Regions from separate parts of the Ammoniphilus oxalaticus genome, predicted to be linked through region 1. Evidence: riboswitches for the same ligand, from Rfam matches in the RefSeq annotation. Region 1 holds a riboswitch; each other region holds the start of a gene.
What was found. A riboswitch is a leader RNA that binds a small molecule or an ion and turns the genes downstream of it on or off. The one in region 1 is predicted to bind S-adenosylmethionine.
Positions count from the first base shown of each region.

Region 1 (8,040 bases):
GGCACCTATGAAACATCGATCCTTCCGTTTGAAGATTGCTGTACAATTTTTGTCCCGCGATCTCCGGTTACGCGTCCAACCGTTGAAAAGGCCGAGCAATTCGAAATGAAGTTGGATATTGAAACATTAGTGCGCAATGCGGTGGAAGGAACTGAAATTGTAGAAGCAACCGCTCCGCGACAAAGCAATCCGCTCAATTTGTTCTAATAGAATGTCCACATACAAAAACAGGTCGCGCCTAGATGGCAACGACCTGTTTTTTTTAAGATGCTTTTCTCTTCTTTACCAAAAGCGTGATGATCAGCATCAGTGCCGAAAATAAGACAATCGTTCCGCCAGAAGCCCAATCGAGATAGAATGCGAGTGTCAATCCGCCGAGCACAGCGGTCTCCGCAAACAAGATTGAGAGCCAAATGGTTTGCTTAAAGCTATTGGCAAGTTGCAAGGCGGTGGCGACTGGCAATGTAATCAGCGATGAAACGAGTAAAATACCGACAATCCTCATTGAAATCGCAATCGTAAAAGCGACTAATAGAATAAAAGTAAAGTTGACACCCTTTCTTTTAATTCCGGAGATTCTTCCATACTCTTCATCGAACGAGAGAGCAAAGAGTTCTTTGTATAAGACGATCGTCGAAATTAACACGATCAAACCGACGGCGATAATCGTCCATAGGTCGCTGCGGCTGACGGCGACAACACTGCCAAACAAATAAGAAAATAGATCGACATTAAACCCATTTGCCATACTAATGAGCACGACGCCTAATCCAATTCCAACGGAAAGGATAATCGGGATCGCTAATTCTTGATAAAAACGGTACACTTTCCGTAGTTGTTCAATGAGCAATGAGCCAACCACAGAAAAAAGCATACCTATGTACATTGGGTTGAGCCATTGCATGGAGGGGAATTTTTTTTGAATTAACAGTCCCGCTGCGATCCCAGACAATGTGATATGAGACAGCGCGTCAGCCATCAGCGACAATCGTCTGACGACGAGAAAGACGCCGATCAAGGGACAAATCAGTCCAACCATGAGCCCGGCAAACAACGCGTTTTGCATAAATTCATAGCGAAAAACGAGTTCTAGCATTCGATTTGTTCCCCCTCCTAGTGATGATGTTCGATCAAATTCATATGCGCGCCATACGCTTTTGCAAGAATCTGATCCTGCTTTTCCTGGAACTCACTAGGCTCACCATGGAAATAAATTCGCTTGTTTAAACAAGCGACTTGGGTGACGTGGCGAGTCATCATTCCAATATCATGGGAGACCATCAGCAACGTCAATTCATATTGTTCGTGGAGTCGGGCGAGTAATTGATAGAACCGATCGACCGACTCGGTATCGACTCCAACGGTCGGTTCATCTAAAATTAACAGGCGAGGTTTGGCAACGATCGCTCTGGCAATAAATGCGCGTTGTTGTTGACCTCCTGATAACTTACCAATATTACGGTCGGTGAACGCGGTCAAACCGACCTGTTCAATCGCCTCCACCACCATTTCTTTATCCGCTTTCGAAGGTCTGCGGAACAAGCCGAGCTTACCGTACAGTCCCATCGAGACGACTTCAAAGACAGTGGCGGGAAAACCGCTATTAAAACTGTTCGCTTTTTGTGAGACATAACCGATCTGGCGCCAATCTTTAAACATTGAAATTGGCTGTCCAAACAAGAACACTTCGCCTTGCTGGGGTTTAATCAACCCGAGAATAATGCTCAGCAGCGTTGACTTGCCCGATCCATTCGGTCCAACTAAACCGACATAATCCCCAGCTTCTACGATAAACGAAATATCTTGCAGGACCTGATTCGGGCCATAGTGGAAATCAACATGTTTACACTCAATAATTGGATTCATGGTTACACCGAGTAGGTGACTCCTCCTCTAAAAAATAATGATTCCGATTTGGGAACTTTGTATCTGTCTAATAATAAATGAACACCGGCGAAGAGTCAAGAGGGTGGAACGACTCCATTAGAAAGATAGTAAAAACAGCCTATTTACGAAATATGGCAGGAGTTTGAATGCAACTCTAGAATAATAATATAGTGAATTAATATTTAGTGTAACGTCTAGTTTGAAATGCAAGTTTAATTTATGATTAAGGGGTTTCAAAGCTATGCTATCAACGGCTCGAGCATTGAGAGGAGAGCTCTTTTGTTTTGCTCATGATTATGTAGAAGAAATATTTAAACATTCGCCTAATTACGAGTTTGTGTTTGATGAAAAGCGAACGGAAATGAAGGAAATGCTTCAGCAAGCATTGATGTTTGTGATGGAAGCGATTGAAGATAAATCAATTGGGATGGAAGGTATTATTGCTTTTGCCCACAGCTATGCGGAACATTATATTATTTATTTTCACGATGCCGAATCATTCATTAGAGATTGCTCCGAGTTGAAACACCGATTTATACATCATATTATCTACCCTAATGTAAAAGGTGAAAAACTAGAGCGGGCGCTTGCAATTATGAATTGTTTTGTAGACGAGTTTCTCATTCGGATCTTGAAAGAAAAGCAATTTGAACTGGAAAGAATGGAAGTTGAGAAGTTCAACGCGATCGGTAACATGGCGTCTGGAATGGCCCATGAATTACGGAACCCAATCACGAGCATTAAAGGTTTTTTGAAATTAATTTACGAATTACATCCGCATCCAGAAGAAATTCACCAATACTATACAATTATTGAGGATGAAGTGAAGCGACTTGACTATATTTTGGAACGCTTCTTATCATTGAGTAAACGAAAAAACGTGCCAATGAAACGAGAATTCGATAAAGTGGATGTTGCCCAGTTAATTGAACGCAGTATTTCGTTATTTGAATTTGAGTTTATTCGTTTAAGCATCGAACAAGATGTCCTAATTGAGCCCCGCGCGCTTGTTTTAGGAAATGGCAAGGAACTTGAACAGACATTTATTAATATTATCAAAAACGCGTGTGAAGAGTTTCAAGTATCACCCGATCAAAAAAACAAAACATTGAAGATTTCTTGTATTGTTAAGCAAGATAGAATCTTTATTCTCTTCTTCAACAATGGGAATCCGATTAAGCCGGAGGCGGCAAAAGATATCTTCAATCCTTTTTTCACAACGAAAGAGAGTGGGACAGGGCTAGGTTTAGCGATTTGCAAACAAATTATTGAAGCGCACGGCGGGAAAATTGTGATTTATCCGGAAGTGGACGGAACGGCAGTTGAAGTCCGCTTGCCAAGATATATCGGGGAATCCGATGAAGAAGAATGGCTAGAATCGTAAAGATTCTCACAAAAAATAACCTTGGCTAAGGCAGCCAAGGTTATTTTACCTTTGGACGAAGGTTAGTCCGATCACCCCGAGCGTCGCGATGATACTTGTTAGAAACAAGATGATCCACAGCCAGATCGAGATGGACAACGTCAACCATTGCATGAGCCCCGCCAAAAACAGAAACAAGATCATTAATACAGAACCGATGGTATAAAGAGAAGCAGACACGCGCAATATTGGAAGTTGTCGATGGCGAAAGACCGCTTCTTTTACAGTCAGATACAATAAAAAACTGCTAACACCACCTAATAACGTAAGGTGGAGATAGGCGATGATCACTTGTCGGTTTGTGTAAACGAGCTGGGCCATGGCAGGCCAGGCCCCGACCATTTCAAAAACAGATTTTACAAGGAAGCTACTGATGAATAACCCGAGCAGTAATTGAAGCGAACGATTCGTTTCTTGGCGTATCGAGCGCAATATATGAAAAGCAAACAAGAGCGTCGCCGCAAATTGACCGATGCCTCCAACGCTCATTCCGATGGTTTCAAGCGCGTTAGGCAACGGCAGCCACATGATTGATATAAAATAAGCAGGGAAAACACTAGCTAATAATAAGTAAAAGACAGTCGTAGACTGCCGATTCATAAATAAGTAACACAAGCCAAAAATAATAAAAGTAAACGAACCGTTATATTGAAAATGGAGATAAAAATATAATAACAGATCAAATAAGTCCGCAGTGTTCTTGCCCATCATTCCAATGGCAGCGATGCCCCAGGGGCCAATCGATGACAGTACATTTAAGAGAATGCCTGTATGAAAAAACAGTTTAACGACGGGCGGAATCGATTGTCGCTGATTTGTAAAGTAAAGATAAGCAAAATAATAGGATATAAAAATATGCAAACTAGAAAATAAGATGGAAAACAGTCCATATCCTTGCAAACAAAAAGAGATGAGCATGCCTGACACGGAAAAGTGGAGCGCGTAATATAGAAAATGAAGTCTTCTGCTGTTCCACATCGAAGCGGTCATTGTATATTGGATTAGAAAGGCAGCTAAAATAAAATAAACCCAACCTAGAAAGGCGACGTGGGAATGGGCATGGACAAGATGCATGAAGGGGATCTTTGGCAGAAACGGCAGGAACATTTTTAGCCGCGCTACAACGCCAATGATTGAAATAAAGATAAAATAGAATAAACCAGATAGAACCCATTTTTTCATATAAACCACCAGATCCTCATTTTTAGTCTAAATTACAGGAAGGACAACCTTTGGTCAACTGACTCAACTATAAAAGGAAGGGTAGCGAGCGCATCATGAATCTTGACGTTGAAGATATTTTACAATGGATTGAAGCTTATCAACGCTTAGGCGTGATCGTGGCCTTTTTATTACCCGTCATCGAAGCCTTTATCCCCGCTCTTCCACTGATCGCAATTGCAACGGGAAGCGCCGCGGCGTTTGGCCTATGGAAAGGATTTTTGTTTACCTGGCTTGGCGCTTGCGCAGGATCGATCCTTGTCTTTTGGCTTGTTAGAAAGTTAAGAGGCACACGAACGCATCTCTTTTTCAGGAAATACCGAACGATCGTGAAAACGACGAGTTGGTTTGAGAACCGTGGTTTTTCCGTGCTTTTTCTGTTACGATGCTTCCCTTTTTCTCCGTCCAGTTTAATCAATGTGCTAGCCGCATTATCGAGATTGCCGTTTCACACGTATTTTTGGGCGACTTTACTTGGCAAAGGAGTCATGATTTTTATTATCTCCTTTATCGGGGCGGATTTGCCCGCGATGTTGCGCGAACCATGGAAACTACTGTTTATCGCTTTGTTAATTGCAGCCTTATGGTTATTCGGTAAAAGGGTGGAAAAACAATACATATCAAGGTGATCAGCTTAGTTTGACATAAAACGGATTGTTACATATAATAACTGTGATCAACAAGTTAACAAGTGAATGCTCTTATCAAGAGAAGGTGGAGGGACTGGCCCGATGATGCCCGGCAACCGACCTAATGAACGCTTCGCAACGTTTGTTATGGCACGGTGCTAATTCCGACAAAATGAAGTTCATTTTGAGAGATAAGGGAACTGCGATGTAAACCCAGCTCCTTTCATCAGATGAAAGGAGCTTTTTAGTTTGTAGTTAAGCAAAATAGCGATAGATGGCATAGGGGGAGGACATAAAGTGGATTTAGAAACGATTTTAGCTCAGATCGGTAATCGCAAAGAAAAGAAAACAGGGGCGATTAGCTTTCCTGTCACTTTTTCAACGGCGTATTTGCACCCAGGATTAGGTGAAAGCACCGGCTTTGATTACATACGCACGAAAAACCCAACGCGCGTTGTTTTGGAAGAGGCGATCGCTGAAATTGAAGGCGGTGATCAAGGGTTTGCGTTTAGTTCGGGAATGGCGGCAATTCAAATTTTGTTTGGCCTATTTAAGCCGGGGGATCATATCATCGCTACGCATGACTTATACGGCGGATCTTACCGTTTGTTTGAACAAGTCTGGCGACGATTTGGAATTACGTGTAGTTACCACGACATTCGCGATGGCGCGGATTTACGCGATCACCTTCGTCCAGAAACGGCTGCCGTGTTTATCGAGACACCGAGCAACCCGATGATGATCACAGTTGATACGGAAAGCATAGCTGCGGTGGCGAAAGAGCATGGGGCATTAACGATTGTGGACAACACGTTTTTGACGCCATATTACCAAAGGCCAATCGAACAAGGGGCGGACATCGTGTTGCACAGCGCCACCAAGTACCTAGGCGGCCATAACGATGTGCTAGCAGGCTTAGTCGTCACAAAAGGCAAGGAGCTATCGGAAGAAATGGCCTTTCAGCAAAACACGAGCGGAGCCGTGTTGTCGCCTATGGATAGTTGGTTGTTAATTCGCGGTATGAAAACGTTGTCGTTACGAATGGAAAAGCATACAGAGAACGCGAAGCAGTTGGTTTCCTTCTTGGAAGGTCATTCGTTCGTCGAAGATGTGCTTTATGCGGGTGTTGGCGGGATGATCTCGTTCCGAGTTAAAGACGCGGCAATGGTTGCCCCGATTTTGAAAAATTTAAAGTTAATTTCTTTTGCGGAAAGTTTAGGCGGGGTTGAAAGTTTGATGACGTACCCTGCGGTACAAACGCATGCGGATATTCCAGAGGAGATTCGCCAAAGAGTCGGTGTGTGTGATCGCTTGCTGCGTATTTCAACGGGAATCGAGAGCGCCCACGATCTTCAGCAAGATTTGGAGCAAGCTTTGCAAGCTGCGTCCCATGTGTTGAAACAGGCGTCTGTCGAATAATCGTTAAAACCGCATGGCTTGCAAAAAGAGGTTAGATTCGCGTAAAATAAAAAAAAGATAAATACACGGCTATGAAGAAGAAGAGTAGGGATCGTTTCTGTTTATAGAGAGTCAGTGGGTGGTGGAAACTGATACAGGGCGTTCCGCGAATGGACTTCTGAGCTCCAAACCGAAACCGCTGCGGAAATAGGCTTTGGCGAGATGATCTTCACGTTATCGAAGAGAACTTAAGATATTTGATTATGGTTTGATATGTAATCAAATAATAAGGGTGGCACCACGGTCCTTCGTCCCTTGCGGATGGAGGATCTTTTTGTTTACTTAACCTTGTTAAATGAGTATTCTTACCCAGGAAATAATGGAGGCGTGAGTCATATGTCTAAAAAGAAAATATTCTCAGGTATTCAGCCGAGCGGGTTGCTCACACTGGGCAACTATATCGGCGCGATGAAACAGTTTGTTGAACTACAAGATGAGGGCGATTGTATTTTTTGCGTAGTCGATTTGCATGCGATTACGGTGCCGCAGGAGCCAGAATTATTGCGACAAAATGTTCGTTCGTTAGCGGCTATGTTTTTAGCGGCGGGCATTGATCCGCAGAAAGCAACGTTAATGGTTCAATCGCATGTAAAAGAGCATGCGGAGTTAGGCTGGTTGATGCAATGTACGGCTTACATGGGTGAGCTGGAGAGGATGACCCAATTTAAAGACAAGTCGGAAGGAAAAGCCGCCGTAAACGCCTCTTTATTTACATATCCAGCGTTGATGGCCGCTGATATTTTACTTTACGACGCGACACATGTTCCGGTTGGAGACGATCAAAAACAGCATTTGGAGTTAACGCGCGATTTGGCTCAGCGGTTTAATGGACGATTTGGCGAGACGTTCACGATCCCAGAGCCGATCATTCCGAAAGTGGGCGGAAGAATCATGTCGTTGGATGACCCCAGTAAAAAGATGAGCAAAAGTAATCCGAATGAAGGTAGCTTTATCTCTTTGTTGGATGAACCAAAGAAAATTGTCCGCAAAGTGAAGCGAGCGGTAACCGATTCGGAAAATCAGATCCGTTTTGATGAACAGGAAAAACCAGCAATTAGTAACTTGCTGACGATTTACGCGCTCGCTTCTAACCAAACAATCGAGCAATTGGAATCGCAATACGACGGTATTGGTTATGGCGCGTTCAAAAGTGATGTCGCTGATGCGGTTGTGTCCCTGCTAGAACCGATGCAACAACGGTATCAAGAATGGATTGAATCAGATGAATTGGATCGTGTTTTGTTAGCCGGCGCTGAAAAAGCTGCAGAATATGCGGAACAGAAAATGATTGAAGTCAAACAAAGGATGGGCTTGATTCCAAGGGAGACCCTAAAATAAGAAAAAGTCTATTTTATCCAGCATTGCGCAGAGTTGCATGGTTCAAACTAAAGGTATCTCTGCCAAGAAGAGGTGATATAGATG
Region 1 covers NZ_MCHY01000001.1:49,293-57,332, forward strand. The annotation lists gene thiI (tRNA uracil 4-sulfurtransferase ThiI) at 1-207, shown strand, start outside; gene BEP19_RS00260 (metal ABC transporter permease) at 263-1,096, opposite strand; gene BEP19_RS00265 (metal ABC transporter ATP-binding protein) at 1,114-1,866, opposite strand; gene BEP19_RS00270 (sensor histidine kinase) at 2,129-3,271, shown strand; gene BEP19_RS00275 (hypothetical protein) at 3,317-4,492, opposite strand; gene BEP19_RS00280 (TVP38/TMEM64 family protein) at 4,588-5,160, shown strand; SAM riboswitch class I at 5,230-5,358, shown strand; gene BEP19_RS00285 (aminotransferase class I/II-fold pyridoxal phosphate-dependent enzyme) at 5,458-6,579, shown strand; T-box leader at 6,642-6,877, shown strand; gene trpS (tryptophan--tRNA ligase) at 6,955-7,956, shown strand; gene BEP19_RS00295 (DUF3905 domain-containing protein) at 8,038-8,040, shown strand, end outside.

Region 2 (8,040 bases), on a different contig from region 1:
TGCGTTCGGTAGGCTTGTTCAAGGAATAGGGCCAGACTGGCAGCGAGTAATTCAAGTCCGCGGAATTTATACAGGCTGATCATCTCTTTCATTTTGTCATTGTACTGGACAGCGCTGCGGTTACAAACGAAATACGTATCCGATCGGCGACGACAATCACTGCAAGTCCCTTTTTCAGACCAGGCTCGTCCGCAGCGTTCACATCTTTGCTGATCATCGATCAACTCCAAGCTCTCCCAACATAATTTACAAAAACCGCGCTGAACCGCTTTTCGCTCACATAAAACGCAACTTGGTGGGGTCGGGAATAATAACTCGAGCAAATTTTTCAATCTAGCAACCCCCTTTTTCGAGCGAGCTTGTTCATCTTTTTAATATGTTTACGGGCTTTGACCATCTCGCGCGTTTTTTCCCTAGCGATAAATACAACACGGCCGATCGGATCATCGAAGGAACGACCGGTCCGACCGCTAATTTGCACGAGCGAAGCCTCATCAAAAATTGGGGCATCCGCCTGAAAAACGATGACGTCTGTTCGGGGCACGGTCACACCTCGCTCCATAATTGTCGTTGTGACTAACACGCGAATTTCCCCTTTACGAAAAGCGGTGACTTTTTCGGCTCGCAACGGATCACGAGAATGGGTGCCCGCAATATTCAGTTCCTTTTTTAAATTAATCAGTTGATTAACTAGCTTTCCTACGAGCTCAATATATGGGACAAACACGAACGCTTGTCGCTCTTCCATGATCAAATAGTCAAGTAGTTGCTTAAAAATGGGCGGGACTCGCTCTCCGCGCATTTTGTAAAAATAGAAGTGGGGTACAGCCAGTGGCTTCCGATGATAACGAGCGGGAATACGTACTTGAGGAATGGAGCGGAGATAGTCGGGCGGCGTGGCGCTAAGGTAGATGAGATTACCCGTCGGTTTTTTGGCCCTTTCAACCGCAAAATAAAGCATCGGATCTTGGTGATACGGAAAGGCGTCGACCTCATCAAGGATGACCAGATCAAACTTTTTGTAAAAGCGAAGCGCTTGGTGGGTCGTCGATAAGGTTAGTTCCGCATCCACCCATTTCTCCTTGCTGGCGCCGTGGACTGAGCTGATCGACAAATTGGGAAAAGCTTGCTTTAGGCGCGGCGTCAATTCGAGCACAACATCTTTGCGCGGGGTAACGAGTAATATTTTTTGCCCTTGTCGCGCGGCCGCTTCTATCGGCCCGAACACAACCTCTGTTTTTCCCGCGCCGCAAACCGCCCAAACTAAAAGCTGTTGGCCAACGCCTTTGATCAAATCGATCGCCTGTTCCGAGGCGGCTTGTTGCGCTGCGGTCAATGTTCCGCTCCATTGCAGCCTAGCTTGGCGCTCGCGGACTAGCTCTTGGCGATCACTAGCAGAGAACTGAACCCTTTCTTCCTCCGCAGCAATATAATACAACGGCGCGCAAACTTTGCTGCGCCCCATTTGTAAGCAACATCGACAGTAAGCGCACGGTCCGCCGCACGTCGCGCATGCGGTCGGAACGATGTCACCTTGTCCGCATCGTTGACATCGTCCGCTTACCAAATCAATACCTGGCGACAGATTTGCTTTCCCTTGCAAATACAAATACTGAATTCCGTCCAGCCATTGCGGATGACGAATAATTTGGCGTAATTCCTCCGCCAACAAAACGCGACCTTTCGGAATCCGCGCCGCAAGCAGGATTGCCGTTTGATAACGATCATAGTGAAGTGTAACCGAATGTATCCGACGTTGACCTTGTTCCTGATCGACACGCCCCTGCAATTCGATCAAATCGGCAGCCCCTCCCACAATTGAGGCAAGCGAGGCGGGACCCCCGACTTGCTCAATCGTTTCAATCCCGCGAAATGCCCAATAAACGAGATCAAATGATAAATCAGAAGTTAGGTAACGCGTTCCGTTAGCCTCATAGCTAATAAAACCAAAGAAAGACAATATGATTCCCTCCCTACCCCACTTTGCTTTGGCGAAATTTACATTCAGATTTTCCTCACCCACACCACAACGTTAAAACATTGTTCGTAACAACGCCCTTACCCGAACGTTACTTTCCAATGCCGCTTCAAAAAATCCGCGCCTCTCGCCATTCGTATTAATGGAGTTTTAATTAAATTCCCTTTGAAGGTATCATTTTTGCCGATAAATGAAAAAGTCCCTTTCAGCCTAAAAGGACAAAAAAAATACACCCAAATTGGATGCATACGAATTCATATTTTAAGTTGTCTGAAGAGTGGCTCCACCTCCGCCGCCAGAAGGTACATCATTACTTCGCAGATCGATTGTCATCCAGAAATCCCTTTTTTCTGTTTCATCCATGGAAATGAGACAATAGCTTCCTTTTGTTACTACTTCTATCTGATCGAATAAGTAAGGGTTTTCTTTTTGAAATGTTCGCAAGATCCGTTCTGTTTGATCCGTTGATCCATAGTCGCAAACGACGAGCTGTAACGGCTGTCCTTTTAGACGCGAAAGGTGAACGAGCGAGCGAATCGCTCCTTCCAAACAAATTTCAGAATTATGCACGAGCAGGTGGACTTTCCATGCTTCACGGCCCCGAGCGTACGGATTGTAACGCATCATCCATTGAAAAAGGATGGTGAATACCCCGTAGACAGCAAATAACCAAAGGATTAGCGTCGCGATCACGGATACCCCTCCCTTTTTGCTATTAGGATATTCCGCAACGGAGCCGAGGGTGAATGTTAGCTGATTTTTACCCAGCCATTTTTGATGGAAATAACAACTGCTTGTGTGCGGTCTTGCACAACGAGCTTTTGCAAAATGCTTGAAACGTGATTTTTAACGGTCTTTTCACTAATGTATAAGGAATCGCCAATCGCTTTGTTGCTGCGACCTTCCGCCATCAGCTGCAATACTTCTCTTTCCCGCGGGGTTAAGGCAGTGAACGGGCTGTCTCCCGTCTCATCGCTCCCAACCTCCACATGAGCTACTTCAGACCCTTCTTGCAACGTGCTTAAGCGTCGGTATTCGGTAATCAGCTTTCCCGTCACCTTTGGATGAATATACGCCGCTCCACCCGCGACAACTTGAATTGCCTCGATTAACGCGTCTGATTCCATCTCTTTTAACAAATAACCAGAAGCTCCTGACGCAATAACTTCATGAACGTAGTTTGCATCATCGTGTATCGATAGAATGATCACTTTACTGTCTGGCGCAATCGCTTTAATGCGCTCAGTCGCTTCGACGCCATTCATAATAGGCATGTTAATGTCCATTAAAAACACATCCGGCTTTAACGTTTCCGCTAGTTGACACGCTTCCTCGCCATTGGACCCGATTCCGATAACTTCAAAAGTGGGTTCCATTTCTAAAATGCGTTTGATGCCTTCGCGAAAAAGTTGATGATCATCGACAATGACAATTGAAATTGTGCTTTCCATTCGTTATCCCCCCTTATTTTTTCAACTTACTATGCCTACTTCCGCCTGCAACGGAATGGTAAAAGTTACACTCGTTCCCTCTCCTGGCGAAGACTCTATTTCTACCTCGCCACGTAGCAGTTTCATTCTTTCCTTCATTCCCATAATACCAAACGACGGCTGGCCTGTCTTTTTTTTATATTCAAAGCCGATTCCATCGTCTCGCACTTCTCCATTTACACAATTGGGAGAAAACGTCAATCGAACGAGGACATGATCTGCTTTAGCATGCTTGGCCGCATTGTTCATTGCCTCTTGGATCATGCGAAACGTGACAACTTCCACCGTGGAAGGCAAGCGCTGTTCTTCTCCGCCCGTTATTAATTCTACACCGATGTGGTGCCGCTGACCAAAGTCGTCGACGTATTTTCGAAGCGTCGGGATCAAGCCAAGATCATCAAGCGCCATCGGACGCAAATCAAAGATGATTTTACGCACTTCACCTAGCGTATTGCGCACCGTTTCTTTCAAATCTTTCAATTCTTGTTGGGCCTCTTCAATCCGACCTTGAGCTAAAATACGCTCCGCAAATTCGCTGCGAACGACGACGTTAGCCATCGATTGAGCTGGACCATCGTGAATATCGCGAGCGACCCGTTTACGCTCATCTTCTTGCGCCTGGATAATCTGCATCGGGAACATCCGTCGTTCTTCGGCCGACTCAAAGGCTATGTTAATATTTTCCAACTCACCCGAAAGAAAAGTTAACACAAACTGCATTTGGGCCATAATATTATCCGCTTTTTCAATGGTGCCTTCCAGATTCCGCAATCGTCGCTCCAAGGAATCGCGCCGTGTTCGTAAGTGAGACTCTTTTTCCCTGGCGATCGATAACTCTACTTGCAGCTGACTGGCAATATCGTACACCTGTTTAACGTCGGCTTCTTCATACCGTTCAAAACCTCTACTCACATTAGCCAACTGCCTCCGACTCGCTTGGAACTGTTCTTCCAGTCTATCGTTGGACTCTAACAAGTCCGTGATATCACGTTGTATTCGTTCAAGTTCTTGCGTCGCCGACAAACTTTCCTGACGCGCTTGTTCGGCAATATCAAAAATTTGACCCTTACTGCCTTCCACTGTTGAAATCGTCTTCTTTAAAACATCATCCAAGTGAGTGAGATCAATATTTAATGGCAAAGTTACGCTCACTTCCTTTTATCCCATCACGCCCTCAACGACGCGACTATTTTTTCATTTGTTTGTTATGAAATGATTCATCCAAACTACTTCAGAAAGGTACTAGATCTTTATTTAGTATAGTTAAAATCATACCGACTCGCTTCTCAAATATCAACAAATGCTAACTTTTCTAACCATAAAAAGGAAAGTTAGCCCAAAGTGATTATCCCAAGCTGCATCGACTCTCCTACATCCACATGCTTCGGAAGGGACTTTCTATTTATGGGGGCCTTTCCTCAAGCAAACATTCTCACACAAAAACTTAACCTGTTTAACCTTCTATTACTAGTGTACATAGTAAATTTACTTCCATGCCTTGAAAAAAGCAAAAAGGCAGACGAATACGTTCATCTGCCCTTTTCAAAAAATAAAGTTGTCGTTTAAATCGCAGCCTACACGAATGCTTTCGCTTCATCTTTTAATAATGTCGCTTTATCCGTTCGCTCCCAAGGCACGTTTAGATCGGTCCGTCCAAAGTGACCATAAGCCGCGGTCGCGCGATAAAATGGACGACGCAGGTCCAACTCTTTAATAATACCCGCTGGACGCAGGTCAAAGTGCTTACGAATTAATTCCACAATCGTTTCCTCTGAAATCCGAGCGGTGCCATACGTGTCGACGCTAATCGAGACCGGTTGGGCAACCCCAATCGCATAGGCGAGTTGCACTTCACACTTTTCGGCTAACTCGGCGGCAACAATGTTTTTAGCCACATAACGCGCCGCATACGCCGCGGAACGGTCCACTTTCGTCGGATCCTTTCCAGAAAAAGCGCCGCCGCCATGACGAGCGTAACCACCATACGTGTCCACGATAATTTTACGTCCGGTTAAACCCGCGTCGCCTTGCGGTCCACCAATTACAAAACGTCCTGTTGGATTAATAAAGTATTTCGTCGCCTCATCCAAATATTGCGCGGGAACAATTGGCCCAATCACATGCTCATGTAGATCCGCCTTAATCTGCTCCAGTGTTGTCTCAGGATCGTGTTGCGTAGAAATGACAATCGTATCAACGCGAACAGGCTTGTCCCCATCATATTCAACTGTTACTTGCGTTTTACCGTCGGGACGCAAATAAGTAAGCGTTCCATTTTTCCGAACTTCCGTCAAACGACGAGCCAATTGGTGAGCCAAGGAAATCGGTAAAGGCATCAATTCCGGAGTTTCATTCGTAGCAAAACCGAACATTAACCCTTGGTCCCCTGCTCCAATCGCTTCAATCTCCTCGTCGGTCATTTGGCCTTCACGCGCTTCTAACGCCTGATCGACCCCTTGCGCAATATCAACGGATTGTTCATCGATCGACGTAAGCACCGCGCATGTCTCCGCGTCAAAGCCATATTTTGCGCGCGTATAACCAATCTCGCGAATCGTTTCGCGAACCACTTTTGGAATATCGACATAAGAGGTTGTCGTAATTTCCCCAGAGACTAACACTAACCCCGTTGAAACAACCGTTTCACAGGCAACCCGCGCATTAGGATCCTGCTCCAAGATCGCATCCAAGATCGAGTCCGAAATTTGGTCGCAAATCTTATCGGGATGTCCTTCCGTTACAGATTCAGATGTGAAAAGATGACGTCCTTTTTGTAAAGCCATATACTTCACGTACCTCCTTCAAAAAATAGCTATATAGATACGGGTTACTTTCCGAATAATCAAGAGGCGATAAAAAAGAAAAACCTTTTCCCCCGTGAGGAAAAAGGTTATCGCGTTCAAATCCTTTTTACCTCTTATTTTCCAGGACAAATAAAACTCATCCTGCTGGTTAGCACCTTACACGGCCTCATTCTATCCTTCCCTATTTATGGAAAAATATGAATTCAGTTCGTAGGTTGCCGGGCGTCATCGGGCCAGTCCCTCATGCCTTCTCGGAATAAGAGTATCCGTTCTGACTAAGAATAGCGGATGCCAGAAAGCTTGTCAATCTTTTCCGACAGTTGCTCCTTTGTCGTAAACGATCGGATATTGACAGAAAATAACACCCTAGGTTATGATCACCGTAGACAATTACATATATTTTTCTATCGGTAACATTATTTATTCGTGTTTTAAAAGGGAAGTCGGTTACAATTCCGACACGGTCCCCGCCACTGTGAAGCTGATCGCTATTTCAAAAAGTCCACTGATCATATTAAGGTTGGGAAGGAGAAACAAGCGAGTTGACGCTAAGTCAGGAGACCTGCCGCTAGATAAAGATAGACACATCACCTACGGGTTATAGGGAGTGGCTGTTGAAAGCGATCTAAACACGCGTCATTTTGTAATATGATCAATCGAGACGTCCTCTTTTTTTGTAGGGGCGTCTTTTTAATTCAAAAAATGAGGAGGAAAGAAATGAATTACAAAGTGAAACATATATGGCTCTCGTGGTTGGTCATGTTTGCGATGATCTTTTCGCTGATCACGCCAGCTGGCTTGGTTAAGGCGGATGGGGTAGAAGTTGATGCGCAGGTAACGACCGAGAATACAACAACCGTCTCAATTCGTGTTGAAGCCAAAGATGACGTGATCCTAGAAAGACCGATTACGTTAGAGAATATCGAAGGTCGGGAAACTACAGCCTACGATGCGTTGATCGAAGTTTTAGATGAAGAGGATATAACCTACGAAGTGAATCATTCGTATGACACCCCCTACATTGAGGCCATTAACGAGATTATCTCGAACGAAACTGGTGGATGGCTGTATAGCGTTTATCGAAATGAAACCTTAGATGAAAGAGTTTATGACCTTGGAATGGCTCAATTCCCAGTGCAAGACGATGATGAGATCGTTGTGTATTATACGGAATGGGGGACTTGGGACCAAGACGAAGAGGAAGTCGATGAACCCAAAGACAACGCGGAGATAGAAGATACCAATGTACTGACGCAAGAAATAGAAAAAGCTACAAATAAAATAATTAACTATTACCGCGAAAAAGGGGTACCAGGAAATGATGATGTAGTACTGGCGCTAAACTCCTTAGGTGAAGATATTAATCGCGGTCCTTACACCACCAATGATCATTCTTACGCGGAAGTTCTACTAGATAGAAATTTAATAGCGAACAAGGGGCAAATTCCAAAATCTATTTTAGCTATTCAATCATTAGGTTACGATCCGACATCTTTTGGCGGAAATAACCTAGTCAAAGAATTGCAAAATTATTCGAACCCTTCAATTAACATTAGCTTCTTTGCTCTCATTGCTTTAGATACCGCGAAAGCGGAAGAGACCGCTGATACGCAGCTGACACGCGAGATACTAATTGAGCAAATTGTTAAGGGGAAGCTGGCTAAAGGTGGTTGGACCTTTTTTGGGGACGAACCGACTGTAGATATGACAGCAATGGGAATTTATGCTTTAGCCCCACACAAAAATCGACCTGAAGTTGAAGAAGCAA
Region 2 covers NZ_MCHY01000010.1:51,871-59,910, reverse strand. The annotation lists gene BEP19_RS15125 (ComF family protein) at 1-332, opposite strand, end outside; gene BEP19_RS15120 (ATP-dependent helicase ComFA) at 329-1,960, opposite strand; gene BEP19_RS15115 (glycosyltransferase family 2 protein) at 2,240-2,671, opposite strand; gene BEP19_RS15110 (response regulator) at 2,728-3,429, opposite strand; gene BEP19_RS15105 (sensor histidine kinase) at 3,451-4,620, opposite strand; gene metK (methionine adenosyltransferase) at 5,043-6,251, opposite strand; SAM riboswitch class I at 6,383-6,535, opposite strand; cobalamin riboswitch at 6,664-6,856, shown strand; gene BEP19_RS15095 (DUF4430 domain-containing protein) at 6,990-8,040, shown strand, end outside.
Region 2: another riboswitch for S-adenosylmethionine. It lies ahead of metK (methionine adenosyltransferase); the one in region 1 lies ahead of BEP19_RS00285 (aminotransferase class I/II-fold pyridoxal phosphate-dependent enzyme).

Region 3 (8,040 bases), on a different contig from region 1:
TAGTGGTAATTCACGGTCAATCGCTTCAATAATTTGTCGACTGGGCACAACCTGATCGAGCTGCCAGCCATTACTGTTTCCTACGTCCATAAATTCGATAAAGCGAAGCGTATGTCCCTTTTCATAAAAGTATTTGGCCATTGGGACAACATCTTGTTCATTGACCCCTTTTTGCACAACCATATTAATTTTCACGCCAAGCCCTTCGCTAGCCGCCGCTTCGATCCCTTCGAGCACGCGGGTAACCGAAATTCCTCTTCCGTTCATTTTACCAAACCGTTCTTCATCTAAACTATCTAGACTGACCGTCACGCGATGTAGTCCCGCCTTTTTCAAAGCCTGGGCTTGCTGCGCGAGCAACGAGCCGTTGGTGGTCATAGCAATGTCCCGAATTCCCTCTACTTTGCTGATCATTTCAATAAATTCCGGGAGGTCTTTACGCATCAACGGTTCCCCGCCTGTAATACGTAACTTATCTACTCCTAACGAAGCAAAAACACGCGTAACTCTTGTCATCTCTTCAAAGCTTAACAATTTCTGCCTTGGCAAAAACGCAAAGTCTGGTCCAAATAATTCAGCTGGCATACAGTACTGACAACGAAAGTTACAACGATCTGTAACAGAAATTCGCAAATCCTTCAGCGGTCGACCTAATGTATCGACAATGCCGTTATTTAAAAATTGGGACACTTCTTTCTCACCTCTCCACAAGGTCATTCTAGTAGTTACCTTCTCTATCTCTATTTTAACTCTATTCCTGATGATAATGGAAGTAAAAAGCGCTCAACACTATATAATAGGAAGTAATAGGAAGTTTATCACCAAAAAAGGAAAAAGAAGGAGCGTGAATGCTCCTTCCTTCACTAGTTATCCGCGCTAAAATAACGCGCTTGCGGGTGCGAAAACACCATCGCAGAAACAGACGCCTCTGGTTCCATCATCGAACCTTCCGTTAATTCCACACCGATTTGACTCGGATCCAACAAACGGAATAGCTGTTCTTGATCGTCCAAATTAGGACAGGCCGGATATCCAAAGGACACGCGAATCCCATGATAGCGGGCGCCAAACCGATCTGCCATTGTCATCTCGAGCGGATCTGGGAAGCCCCAACTATCGCGGATGATATGATGCAATCTTTCCGCAAAAGCTTCGGATAATTCTAATGCGACTGACTGTACCGCGTGCGATTTAACATACTCGCCTTGCTCCTTATACCGTTCGGAGATCTCGCGGATTCCTTTCCCTGCGGTAACGACCAAGAACGCAACATAGTCCATGACTCCACTGTCGATCGGTTTTACAAAGTCTGCTAAGCACAGGTAAGGAGCCCGTGGTTGACGAGGAAAAGAAAACCGCTCCAGTTCTTTCGAATGGTCGTTCGGATCGTAAATAATGACGTCATTGCCATCCGCTTGAGCAGGGAAAAATCGGTATACTCCACTCGCTTCAATGGTCCCTTTCTGTTTTCCTTCCAGCAACAGCGTATCAATCACTTCTTTTAATTCAAGCGTTTTTGGATCTTGTTCTTCAATCAATTTGTTCACGTTGCCGCGAAGCCCCATGTGCTTTCCGAGCAACATCCGCCAATTAATATACGGTTCTAAATGGGTAAGCGGATAATTTCGAAGCACATGCGGCTCGAAATCAGGAGCCTCATAAATGGGCAATGTTCGATCGATATCCGAGATTTTCGGCTGACCATCATCGCTAGCGCTCTTCTCTTCTTTCGCCGCTTCCTCTTCTTTCAGATCGTTTAACTGCCTATCACGCAATTCATCGACTAACTTTTGTCGTCCTTCTGAATCCATGATTTGATTGGCTAAATCAAGTCCACGCATCGCGTCCCGCGCATATACGACCAACCCATCATACTCGGGTGATATTCGGTTTTCAGTGAATTTTCGAGATAAAGCAGCGCCTCCGACTAAAATTGGAACATCGATCCCCGCCGCCTTCAAGTCTTGAGCCGTTGTGACCATTTGGTGAGCTGATTTTACGAGCAACCCTGACAAACCGATCGCATCCGCTTCGGTTTCTCGATAGGCGCGAATCAAATCTTCCGGTGGAACTTTAATTCCCAAATTAACAATTTCATATCCGTTATTGGACAAAATGATTTCAACTAAATTTTTCCCAATATCGTGAACGTCCCCTTTGACCGTCGCCAAAATGATCTTTCCTTTGGTCGATGAACTCGCCTTTTCCATAAAGGGTTCAAGGTGGGAAACGGAGGTTTTCATCACTTCAGCGCTTTGCAGCACTTCCGCCACAATCAGCTCATTGTTATTGAAAAGACGCCCGACTTCACTCATTCCATTCATCAACGGTCCGTTGATAATTTCTAACGGCGGATATTTTTGAAGCGCTTCGTCTAAGTCTTTGATCAGCCCGTCTTTTGAGCCTTCGACGACATATTGCGCTAACCGCTCCTCTAACGTCAAATTAGAAATTTCTATTTTCTTCTCTACCTTCTTTTCCCGGTAGAAGGCAGTAAACGTAGCAAGCGTTTCGTCCGTTGTGTCAAACAAAAGCTCTTCTGACATTTGACGCTCTTCCGCCGGTATCGAAGCAAACCGCTCGAGTTTCTCGGTATTAACGATAGCATAATCCAATCCCGCTCTTGTACAGTGGTACAAATAGATCGCGTTTAGCACTTCGCGACCAGCAGGCGGCAGACCAAATGACACGTTGCTCACACCTAAGATCGTTTGACATTCAGGCATGGCCTCTTTGATCATTCGAATCCCTTCGACGGTTTCTTTCGCTGATCCAATGTACGACTCATCACCTGTTCCAACTGGGAAAACGAGCGGGTCAAAAATAAGGTCACGCGGATCGAGACCGTACTTATTCACCAACAGATCGTAGGAACGCTGCGCCACTTCCAACTTACGCTCACGCGTCACCGCCATCCCCGTTTCATCGATCGTTCCAACAACAACGGCCGCTCCATAGGTTTTAACCAACGGGGCTACCTGTTCAAAGCGCTCCTCCCCGTCTTCCAGGTTAATCGAGTTGATGATCGCTTTTCCTTGTGAAAATTTCAAAGCAAGTTCAATTACTTCGTGGTCAGTTGAGTCAATCATCAGCGGGACTTTCACCTTTTTAACGACATAGTCCAAAAACTTACTCATATCTTCCGCTTCGTCTCGATCAGGGTCCGCTAAACAAACGTCGATAATATGAGCCCCTTTTCGAACTTGGCCGCGAGCAATCTCGGAAGCTTCCTCGTACTTTTCTTCTTTAATTAAGTTTTTAAACTTTCTAGAGCCGATCACGTTCGTTCGCTCCCCGACAAACAACGGTCGGTTGTCCTCTTCCAAATAAACCGGTTCGATTCCTGACACAACATGACCGTGCGGTTCAGCTTCCGTCCTCGGTTTGTAATCCTTTAATTTTTCAGCTAATACCCGAATGTGTTCTGGCGTTGTACCGCAACAGCCACCGGCGATATTCAACCAACCTTGTTTTGCAAAATCCGCCAACTTGGTTGCCAGCGCTTCCGGTGATTCGTGGTAATGCCCGTTTTCGTCAGGCAACCCCGCGTTCGGATAACAGCTCACCCCACACTGGGCCAATTCGGAAACGGTTCGGATATGGTCTCGCATGAACTCCGGACCTGTAGCGCAGTTTAGACCAACGGAAAGCGGTTTTAAATGTTCTAACGAAATATAAAACGCTTCGATGTTTTGCCCCGCAAGCGTTGTTCCCATCGGCTCGATCGTCCCCGAGATCATCACAGGCAGTTCTTTTTCAAGTTCTTTGAATGATTCTTTAATCCCGATGCTGGCTGCTTTAACGTTCAACATATCTTGAGCCGTTTCAAGCAGCAAGAGGTCTACCCCGCCTTGAATTAGAGCCCTGGCCTGTGATCGGTACGATTCAACCAATTCATCAAAAGTAACGCCGCCCGTTACAGATAACGTTTTCGTCGTCGGACCCATCGCGCCCGCAACAAAACGTGGCCACTCTGGCGTCGAGTATGCGTCAACCGCTTCTCTCGCAATTCGAGCCGCGGCTATATTAATTTCCTCATCATATTCTTCAAGATCATATTCAGCTAAAACAACCGTTGCTGATCCGAATGTATTCGTTGAGATGATGTCTGCGCCCGCTGCCAAATACTCTTTGTGGATCTGTAAAATAACATCCGGACGGGTGATATTAAGGTTCTCGTTACAGCCATCTAGCTCTTCTCCACCGAAATCCTCCTCGGTGAGATTCGCTTGCTGAAGCATTGTCCCCATCGCCCCATCAAGAATTAAGATCTTTTTCTCCATCTGTCGCTTCAAACTTTGCTCAGACAATTCCTTCCACTCCCTCCACCTACTCATTGTAATCTGTCTTTTTACATAGTGTACCAGATACAATGCTAGTACTGTCTGTTTTTAACGGTTTACAAATAAAAAACTCCTTCGTATAAGAAGGAGTGATTTGTCTACGTCTTCTTATCTTTCAGAACCTTCGACCGTCGTTCTGCTGGAATTAGCACCTGCTAGTATCCTAACGGTTGCTGGGCTTCAAAGGGCCAGTCCCTCCACCTCTCTAGATAAGTCAAGTTTAATTGTTAGTAGTACACTATCATTGAAAATATATATTGTCAATATAACGATGTTCGAAACAGTTCGGTGCGCTGCTGGAAAAAAGATAGACGGGGATCAGGGGGGCAGCAGACATAGTTATGGAATGTTGTTGATGAAAAAGAAGAGATTGGCGCGCAGCTCTTTATTTCCATAGTTATTTAAATTTGTGGATGGACAAACTAACTTGTTTAAGTTAAGATAGGAACAGGTGTTCCCTATTGGGTTAAAAGGAGGATTCCACATGCTTCAAAAACGCGACTTTTTTGTCAATCAAAATGTCCGCCTCGAACGTCTCCAACAGCATTTTAATCGTTTTAAAAAAGAAGAAACTTGCAGACATGTCCTCAATCAACTCATTATTTTTAAGCAAAAACAACAACACAAATGTCCGCATTGCGCAAGCGTAACAGTTGTTCGTTACGGGAAATACCGTGATCGCCAACGCTACAAATGCAAGGAGTGCTGTAGAACTTTTAATGATTTAACCAATACCCCTCTACACTACACCCATTCACCTTATAAATGGATTCAATTTATCTATAGCCTTATTTGCAAACAAACATTGGCTTTTTCATCTTCAGATGTAGATATCTGCTATTCTACTGCTTATTTCTGGCGGCATAAAATCATTCATGCTTTAGCCCACGTCAACCCCGATCCGAAACAAACGATCCTAATCCACTCTAAATACCCGTATCTCTGTGTCCGCCAACACCCACCACAGCTGATTGGAGATTCAGAGGATGGACTCAAATTTACTAATTGGATCCAATCATTTCAATGGATCGCAAGAAGGTTTGTTGACCGCTATCTCGCTTGGTTCCAATTTCTCGAAAAACTAGACACGGATTCGGACCTGGACAAAATTAAATTTATGCTATTTTCGGCATGTTCCCAACCGCTTCTTCAAACATACAACACTATTAAAATTAAATCTCCTTTTTAGATAAAATGACCGATCAACAACATTCGATAGCTATACGAAAATATTTAAGATTATAACCCGCCTCTCATATGCATTAATACCATTCCAAACGTGATTAAAAAAGGACTACCCATTGGCAGCCCCTTTCATCAATCGCGCTTTTTATAAAGTAAAGTTCATGACCCGAGACCAGATTCCTTTTTTCTTCTTCTCTCTCTCTTCTCGAATCTTACCGAGATTATCCATCAGTTCTTGATCCCGTTTTGCGATTTCAACCTCTTGCATCCTTGTTTTTAAATCCGCAATTTCATGTTGTAGTAATTCTATCGTTTGCTTCATCTCCTCAATCATTTTGGAATCTATCGCAAGATCCCCGACCGAGATGCCGGCTTGGATTAAAGAATGCTCAGCTTGTCCAAATTTTTCGCCTAATCCTTCACGAATATCATGTTGATCTAAGCCATTATCCCTTGCTTCTTGTATAAATTGAAAAACAACTAATGCGTCCTTTTTAAACCGAACCTGTTTTCCCTCGATATCCATCGGAACAAACTGGTAAAACTGATCCTTCCAGCTACGAACACTTTGCCACGTCGTATTCAATTCCTTTGCCATATCTTTTAAGGAGTACCACTGTTCCGCCAAACTACTCATCCTTTCCAGAAGATTCTAAATCTATTCTAGCAAAGATGTTGCGAGAATTATGTCAGATAGTGGATAACACTTGTGTAAGAAATTGTTCGCTATTGTCGGATCAATGTCATTCTCCCCATTCTCATTGCCGCATCCATCACAATCGGAGCGATTTCTCGCATTTTTTCCTCTGTTAGACGAGAAACTGGTCCTGAAACAGATAAGACCCCGAGCAGTTGCCTGTGACGATCAAAAATCGGAGCCGCAACAGCGCTCGTTCCTGATTCCCGTTCTTCCAGACTCGTCGCATAGCCATCGCGACTGATCCGCTCCAGTTGTTGGCGATACCGGTTCAAATCAACCAACTCCGGCCAACCTGGATCTCTTAAGATATAATTTTGAGTTTCTAAATCGGAAAATGCAACTAGCGCTTTGCCCGATGCTCCGACAGACAAAGGCAATCTGATTCCAATACGAGCGACGCGACGAATCGGGTGGTTGCTTTCAATCGCTTGGATCCTGATCCGCTCCCTTTCATCACGCACATATAAACTAATCGTCTCTCCTAGCGCGTCACGCAACTTTCGCATATCAGGATAAAATAGTTGGGCCGGATCATCTTCATGGACCAGGTTTGACGATAATTCCCATAAACTTAATCCTAGTCGGTATCGATCTGACAATGGGTCGCGACGCAAGAAGCCTTTTCCCTCCAATGACGCTAGTAATCGGTGGACTGTACTTTTATTCAAAGACACCTTGACGGCAATCTCTGTTAGACTCAATTCACTTTCTTCGGTAAAACAAAGCAGGATATCTAATGCGCGCTCAACCGCGCGAACCGTTAACTTTTTATCCCCCACCTTGCGCGCCTCCTTAATTGTTTCATTCTATGAAACTAAGTTTTAACTGATAACATTATAGGCTAGCCGCTGTTCTTCGTAAATATTAACAACAAAAATAGGTGTCACTGTGTGAGACAAAAGCAAATCACTATGTACGGCTGGAAAATCAAAGTGTATAATGTTAATTAGATAATCTAGGTTCCATTAGGTGAAACCCAATTCTAAAAATAACAAATTTCATCTATTTGCCTGAGAAGGAGGATACAACATGTCAAACAATAATCATTTTAGCGCTAAGGCAGAACTAAAAGTCGGCGGTAAATCTTACACCTACTTTTCCTTAGCTGATCTAGAAAAACTTGGACCTGTGTCCAAGTTACCGTATTCAATGAAAGTTCTTCTCGAAGCTGCTGTGCGTCAGTTCGATGGAAAAGCAATTACAGAAGAACACGTAAACAAACTTGCCAATTGGACAGCTTCCCGCGATACAAATCAAGAGGTGCCATTCAAGCCCGCGCGAATCGTACTTCAAGACTTTACGGGAGTCCCGGCAGTCGTCGATTTAGCAGCGATGCGCGCGACAATGGATCGAATGGGCGGAGATGTTTCCAAAATTAATCCGCTTGTGCCTGTTGACCTCGTCATCGACCACTCCGTAATGGTGGACAACTTTGGAAGTGACGATGCTTTGGAGTTAAATGAAAAGATCGAATTTGAGCGAAACGCTGAACGGTATCGCTTCCTGCGTTGGGCGCAAACTGGTTTTGATAACTTCCGCGCGATTCCGCCATCCACGGGGATTATCCACCAAGTGAACTTAGAGTACTTGGCTTCGGTGGCAGCAACGAAAGAGGTAGACGGAGAAACACACGTTTTCCCTGATTCCCTAGTTGGAACCGACTCGCATACAACGATGATTAATGGGCTTGGTATCGTTGGTTGGGGGGTTGGCGGAATTGAGGCCGAAGCAGGAATGCTTGGTCAACCTCTATATTTTATTACGCCTGAGGTCGTTGGTTTCAAATTAACGGGAACTCTTGCGGAAGGAGCA
Region 3 covers NZ_MCHY01000011.1:101,443-109,482, forward strand. The annotation lists gene moaA (GTP 3',8-cyclase MoaA) at 1-690, opposite strand, end outside; gene metH (methionine synthase) at 864-4,283, opposite strand; SAM riboswitch class I at 4,449-4,559, opposite strand; partial or broken gene BEP19_RS18295 (transposase) at 4,828-5,098, shown strand; gene BEP19_RS15730 (MerR family transcriptional regulator) at 5,674-6,156, opposite strand; gene BEP19_RS15735 (IclR family transcriptional regulator) at 6,255-7,007, opposite strand; gene acnA (aconitate hydratase AcnA) at 7,258-8,040, shown strand, end outside.
Region 3: another riboswitch for S-adenosylmethionine. It lies ahead of metH (methionine synthase); the one in region 1 lies ahead of BEP19_RS00285 (aminotransferase class I/II-fold pyridoxal phosphate-dependent enzyme).